2 regions of the Variovorax pasteuri genome follow, and region 1 is predicted to be linked to the other one. Evidence: riboswitches for the same ligand, from Rfam matches in the RefSeq annotation. Region 1 holds a riboswitch; the other holds the start of a gene.
What was found. A riboswitch is a leader RNA that binds a small molecule or an ion and turns the genes downstream of it on or off. The one in region 1 is predicted to bind S-adenosylhomocysteine.

Region 1 (3,375 bases):
CGCGCGCAGAACGCGTCGTCCCAGGCGACCATCTGGGCGCCGAGGCCCATGACCAGCAGCAGCGGCGTGGCGGCCGGGTCGCCGAAGCTGTCCCAGGCGAGTTCGATGCCGTTGACGCGCGTGCGCCGCTCGATGGGCGGCGGGGCTGCTGCCGGGGGCATGGCGGCGGGTTCCGGCTTACTTGCGCTGCAGCAGCTTGGTCACTTCGTCTACGTTGGACTGGATGCGCTGGCGCACCACGTCGAACGCGTCGGCCTGCGACTTGGCCGCGAGGTTGGCGAGTTCCTTGATGTCGTCGATGGCGCGCTGGAACGACTGGCGGCCGAGTTCGTCGAGCTTGGCGAAGTTTTCCTTCGGGTCTTTGCCCGGCATGCCCTTGGCGACGCTCTGCCATTCGGTGATGGCGTGCTTGATCATCTCGGTCTGCCGCTGCACCACGGTCTGCAGGCCCTGGTAGGACTTTTCGTTGGCTTCCATGACCGCCTGCAGGTCCTTGCGGCCGCTGTCCAGCAGCTTGCCGGCGCCGCCGGTCAGGTTGAGGTTCTGCAGCCGGTCGGCCATGCCCTTCAGCGGATTGAGCATGTCCGCGGCGTTCGGCATCGCCTGCTTCGCGCCCGCGGTGCTCTCGCTGCTGGAGGGGGTCTTCTTGGCGGCGGCTTTCTTGGCAGTGGCCATGGTGCGCAATCTCCTGTGTCGGGTGAACGGATGGGTGGCTGGAACCTGCCTCGCGGCCGGAGTCCGACGCCACGATACGCCGCACAGGGCCGCCCGAGCCTGTCGCCCGGACAAAAAATCCTGCGGGGTTTCCCTCGGATGCGGGGCGCCTGCCCCGCGTGCCGGTTACATCGGCGGCGCGAAGCCGTTGCGCCCGGCCGTGACGCGCAGCGCCGTGGGCGTGCCGTTCTTTTCCTGCGCATTCACCATCACCTTGGCGCCGGGCACGAGCAGTGCGTCGGTGCCGGGGCGGAAGGTGACCACCGGAGCGTCGGGCGGCACGATGACGGTCTTTTCGCCGCCCTTGTAGGTCAGGCGCATCTGCTGCCCGCCGCGCACCGACTTCGGCGCCGCGGCCAGGTCGGCGACGGTGGCGTTGGTCATGGTGCTGTCGGGCAGCAGGTCCCACGGCCTGTGGCCTTCACCCGTGCCGCGCGCGGCCTCGGGGAACACCACCACTTCGATCGCCTTCTGCGTGCCGTCGGGCTGCGGCATGGCGGCGGTGCCGATGAAGCTGCCGCGCTTGATGTCGGACAGCTTGATGCGGTAGACCTCCGACACCGGCATGTCGGCCGGGCGTGCGAGGCTGACGACCTCGCCGCCGCGGTCCTGGACCACGAGGGTCTTGGCGTCGACGCGCACGATGGTGCCGCGGATGCGCACCGGGTCGGCGTTCTGCGCGGCGGCAAGGACCGGGACGCTGGCCGTGGCGACGAGGGCGGCTGCGGCAAGCAGGGCCGAGGGGATTCTGGAGTGCGTGAGCGACATGGGCGGGGGCTTCCGTGGTTGGGTGCGAGCCAATGTACGCCTGTGCGGCAGAACGCGCTTTCCGTGATGTGAGATACCCGAGCGATTGGCGGGCCGGGGCGCCGCGTCTACAATCCGCCGTTCCGAGGAGCGTTGCAGCGCCGTCAGGCGTGAGGCTCGGACCACATCGCAACCACGCTCATCCGCTGTTCTCGCGGTGAGTCCTTTTTCCGTCAGACCCCCGAACGCAGTGGCATCTTTCAAACCAGTTTTGGAGTTCTCATGAGCGCTGTTCTCAAGCCCACCCCCGTGTCCACCGCCGACCAGGCGATTGCCGACCTGTCCCTCGCCGCCTGGGGCCGCAAGGAAATCCGCATCGCGGAAACCGAAATGCCCGGCCTGATGGCCATCCGTGAAGAGTTCTCCAAGGCGCAGCCGCTCAAGGGCGCGCGCATCACGGGCTCGATCCACATGACCATCCAGACGGCCGTGCTGATCGAGACGCTGCAAGCCCTGGGCGCCGAAGTGCGCTGGGCCTCGTGCAACATCTTCTCGACGCAGGACCACGCCGCCGCCGCCATCGCCGCCGCCGGCACGCCGGTGTTCGCCATCAAGGGCGAGTCGCTCAAGGACTACTGGGACTACACCCACGCCATCTTCGACTTCGGCCCCAAGGGTTCGAAGGGCGAAGGCCCGAACATGATCCTGGACGACGGCGGCGACGCCACGCTGCTGATGCACCTGGGCCAGCGCGCCGAGAAGGACCTGGGCGTGCTCGCCAACCCGACCAGCGAAGAAGAACGCATCCTCTACGCCGCCATCAAGGCCAAGCTGGCCGTGGACAGCACCTGGTACACCCGCAAGGCCGCCGAGATCATCGGCGTGACCGAGGAAACGACCACCGGCGTGCACCGCCTGAACGAGATGTCGGCCAAGGGCACGCTGCAGTTCCGCGCCATCAACGTGAACGACTCGGTCACCAAGAGCAAGTTCGACAACCTGTACGGCTGCCGCGAATCGCTGGTGGACGGCATCAAGCGCGCGACCGACGTGATGATCGCCGGCAAGGTGGCTTGCGTGGCTGGCTACGGCGACGTGGGCAAGGGCTCGGCCCAGGCACTGCGCGCACTGAGCGCCCAGGTGTGGGTGACCGAGATCGACCCGATCAACGCCCTGCAGGCCGCCATGGAAGGCTACAAGGTCGTGACGATGGAATACGCCGCCGACAAGGCCGACATCTTCGTGACGACCACCGGCAACAAGGACGTCATCACGCACGACACCATGGCCGCCATGAAGGACCAGGCCATCGTCTGCAACATCGGCCACTTCGACAACGAGATCGACGTCGCGTCGATCGAGAAGTACGAGTGGGAAGAAATCAAGCCGCAGGTCGACCACGTCACCTTCCCGGACGGCAAGAAGATCATCCTGCTGGCCAAGGGCCGCCTGGTGAACCTGGGCTGCGGCACGGGCCACCCGAGCTTCGTGATGTCGTCGTCGTTCGCCAACCAGACCATCGCCCAGATCGAGCTGTTCACCAAGCCCGACGCCTATGAAGCCGGCAAGGTCTACGTGTTGCCCAAGCACCTCGACGAAAAGGTGGCTCGCCTGCACCTGAAGAAGGTCGGCGCCATGCTGACCGAGCTGACCGACGCGCAGGCCGCCTACATCGGCGTGAGCAAGAACGGCCCGTACAAGCCCGACACGTACCGGTATTGATCAGCGCAATGAAAAACCTCCGTGCTTCGCACTGCGGTGCGAGCTTGCTTGGGGCGGCCCGGCGCTTCGCTCATGCGCGCTGATCAACTGTTGGTAGAGCGCGGCATGGCCGCGTCGCGTTCGCAGGCCGTGCGGCTCATTGCCGGCGGCATGCGCTGGCGCGATGCGGGCACGAGCGACGCGTGGCGCCAG
Region 2 (3,375 bases), on a different contig from region 1:
GCCGGTGACGCACCCGGGCGCTAGAGCCCGCCGGTCTTCACGCCGCACTCCCCCGCCACCTGGCGGTTGCGTGCAATCAGCGCCACGAAGCGCTGCGCGCCCAGCCCGAGCGGCCGCTCGCGCGACCACACCACGTCGACCCACAGGTCCAGCCCATTGCTGAGGTTCTCGAACGGAATCTCGATCAGCGCGCCGGCCGCCACGTGCGGCTTGGCGAAGTTGCGCTGCAGCCAGCCCCAGCCCAGCCCGGCGGTAATCAGGCTCAGCGCGGCCAGCGCGTTGTCGGTGCGCCAGACGTGGCGCGCGAACACGAAGCGCGGGTCGCTGGTAGTCAGGTCGCGCCCGGCCACGACGATCTGCCGGGTGTTCGTCAGGTGGTCCTCGCGCAGCCGGCCGCCGTTGGTGGCGAGCACGGGGTGGTCGGGCGCGATGACCGCCACCATCAGGTCGCTGCCCACCTCCTGAAAGCCTTCGCGGCCGTCCAGGCTGGGGCGCTCGAACACCAGGGCCAGCTGCGCGCGGCCGCTGTGCAGCAGCGCCAGCGCATCGGCCTGCGGCGCGGCCAGCACCTCGACCTGCAGCAGCGGATGCTCGCGTGCCAGCTCGGCCAACGGGCCGCTCCAGGGGGCGGCCAGCAGCTCGGGCGCGATGGCCAGCGTGAGCCGGTCTTCCAGCCCCTGCGTGAGCGCCAGCGCCTGCACCTGCAACTGCCGCAACTGGGAGGCCAGCAGTCGCGCCTGGGGCTCCAGGGAGCGTGCGGCGGGGGTGGGCTGGGGCTCGCGGCCGCTGCGGTCGAACAGCGGCAGGTCGAGCTCGGCCTCCAGGTTGGCGATGGCCATGCTCACGGCCGACGGCACCTTGCGCAGCGCCCGCGCCGCGGCCGAGAAGGAGCCGTGGTCGATCACGGCCAGGAAGACCTCGACGTTGTCGCTGGAGAAAGCCATGGCGCTAGATCTATCAATAAAACTGAAACAAGTTAACTTTTTATATCAGCGAATGACACATAAAGTCCAGTCATCGCAGTCACGAACCAAGAGAAGAAGTCATGCAGGGCATTCAACGTCGCATCGTCTACATCAGCCTTTATGAGGGCATCGCCATCGTCGCGGCCAGCGCGGGGCTGGCCTTGATGACGGACGCCGGGCTCGGCCATTCGGGCATGCTGGCGGTGGGCGCCTCGGTCATCGCGGTGATCTGGAACCTGGTCTTCAATGCGCTGTTCGAGCGCTGGGAATCGCGCCAGGCCGTGCGCGGGCGCAGCGTGCGCCGCCGCATCGCCCACGCCATCGGCTTCGAGGGCGGGCTGATCGCCTTCCTGGTGCCGATGTTCGCCTGGGGCCTGGGCGTGTCGCTCTGGCAGGCGCTGGTGATGGACCTGGGCCTGGTGGTGTTCTTCCTGGTCTACACCTTCGTCTTCAACTGGGCCTTCGACCGGGTGTTCGGCCTTCCGGCGTCGGCAATGGGCGAGCCACAACCAGCGTAAGCCTGCGCTTACTTAGCCGCCATCGGGGGCCGGCTTTCGCGGCCGGCAGCGCGCATGGCCAAGGCAGCGCTCAGCCGCAGGCGCCCGGTGTCTTTGAACAGGGTGGACGCGGGCGAAGTCGGGAACTGGGGTTTTCCCCGGCCCCATTCGAATCGCCCTAAAATGCGGCCCTTCCCAAGGAGCGTTGCAGCGGTGGGCCTCACAGGCCGGCCGTCAGGCTTGGGGCGACAACGACGCTCGCCTGTTCGACTCTTCCGCAGGTGAGGCCATGTCCCAGATTTCCGCTCCAGCTACCCCCGATTCCGCGCCCCTGGCGCCCCCGCCCATGAAGCTGTCCGGTCTCGAACCGGTCGCCATCGGCGAGGGCACGCTGTTCGTCAACATCGGCGAGCGTACCAACGTCACCGGCTCCAAGGCGTTCGCGCGGATGATCCTGAACGGCCAGTTCGAAGAGGCCCTGGCCGTCGCGCGCCAGCAGGTCGAGAACGGCGCCCAGGTGATCGACATCAACATGGACGAGGCCATGCTCGACAGCAAGGCCGCCATGGTCCGCTTCCTGAACCTGATTGCCAGCGAGCCCGACATCGCGCGCGTGCCGGTGATGGTCGACAGCTCGAAGTGGGACGTGATCGAGGCCGGCCTGCGCTGCATCCAGGGCAAGGGCATCGTCAACTCCATCTCCATGAAGGAGGGGGTCGACAAGTTCAAGCACGAGGCCAAGCTGGTGCGCCGCTACGGCGCCGCCGCGGTGGTCATGGCCTTCGACGAGAAGGGCCAGGCCGACACCTTCGCGCGCAAGATCGAGATCTGCGAGCGGGCCTACCGCATCCTGGTGGACGAGGTGGGCTTCCCGCCGGAAGACATCATCTTCGACCCCAACATCTTCGCCATTGCCACCGGGATCGAGGAGCACGACAACTATGCGGTCGACTTCATCAACGCGGTACGCTGGATCAAGCAGAACCTGCCGGGTGCCAAGGTGTCGGGCGGCGTGAGCAACGTGAGCTTCAGCTTTCGCGGCAACGACCCGATGCGCGAGGCCATCCACACCGTGTTCCTGTACCACGCCATCCAGGCGGGCATGGACATGGGCATCGTCAACGCGGGCATGGTGGGCGTGTACGACGACCTGGAGCCCACGCTGCGCGAGCGCGTGGAAGACGTGGTGCTCAACCGCCGCCCGGACGCCGGCGAACGCCTCGTCGAAGTGGCCGAAACCGCCAAGAGCGGCGCCAAGGACGAAAGCAAGCGCCTCGAATGGCGCGGCACGCCCGAGAGCCCGGTGCACGTCAACCAGCGGCTGTCGCACGCCATGGTGCACGGCATCACCGACTTCATCGTGGAAGACACCGAGGAGGCCTACCAGCAGATCCTGGCGACGGGCGGTCGTCCGCTGCACGTGATCGAAGGGCCGCTCATGGACGGCATGAACATCGTGGGCGACCTGTTCGGCGCCGGCAAGATGTTCCTGCCGCAGGTGGTCAAGTCGGCGCGCGTCATGAAGTCGGCCGTGGCCCACCTGCTGCCCTACATCGAGGAAGAAAAGCTGCGCGACGAGGCGGCGGGCCGCGACGTGCGCACCAAGGGCAAGATCATCATCGCCACCGTCAAGGGCGACGTGCACGACATCGGCAAGAACATCGTCACCGTCGTGCTCCAGTGCAACAACTTCGAAGTGGTGAACATGGGCGTGATGGTCCCGTGCCACGAGATCCTGGCGCGCGCCAAGGTCGAGGGCGCCGACATCGTGGGCCTGTCGGGCCTGATCACGCCCAGCCTCGAAGAGATGCAGTACGTGGCCGGCGAGATGCAGCGCGACGACCATTTCCGCATCAAGAAGATCCCGCTCATGATCGGCGGCGCCACCACCAGCCGCGTGCACACGGCCGTGA

Region 2: another riboswitch for S-adenosylhomocysteine. It lies ahead of metH (methionine synthase); the one in region 1 lies ahead of ahcY (adenosylhomocysteinase).

The regions. Positions count from the first base shown of each region.
Region 1 covers NZ_JBPJZS010000003.1:94,735-98,109, forward strand. The annotation lists gene ACSFBM_RS13905 (alpha/beta fold hydrolase) at 1-161, opposite strand, end outside; gene phaP (TIGR01841 family phasin) at 178-675, opposite strand; gene ACSFBM_RS13915 (hypothetical protein) at 841-1,482, opposite strand; S-adenosyl-L-homocysteine riboswitch at 1,601-1,669, shown strand; gene ahcY (adenosylhomocysteinase) at 1,744-3,183, shown strand; gene ACSFBM_RS13925 (TlyA family RNA methyltransferase) at 3,256-3,375, shown strand, end outside.
Region 2 covers NZ_JBPJZS010000016.1:28,983-32,357, forward strand. The annotation lists gene ACSFBM_RS32775 (SH3 domain-containing protein) at 1-8, shown strand, start outside; gene ACSFBM_RS32780 (LysR family transcriptional regulator) at 21-944, opposite strand; gene ACSFBM_RS32785 (PACE efflux transporter) at 1,046-1,483, shown strand; S-adenosyl-L-homocysteine riboswitch at 1,654-1,729, shown strand; gene metH (methionine synthase) at 1,809-3,375, shown strand, end outside.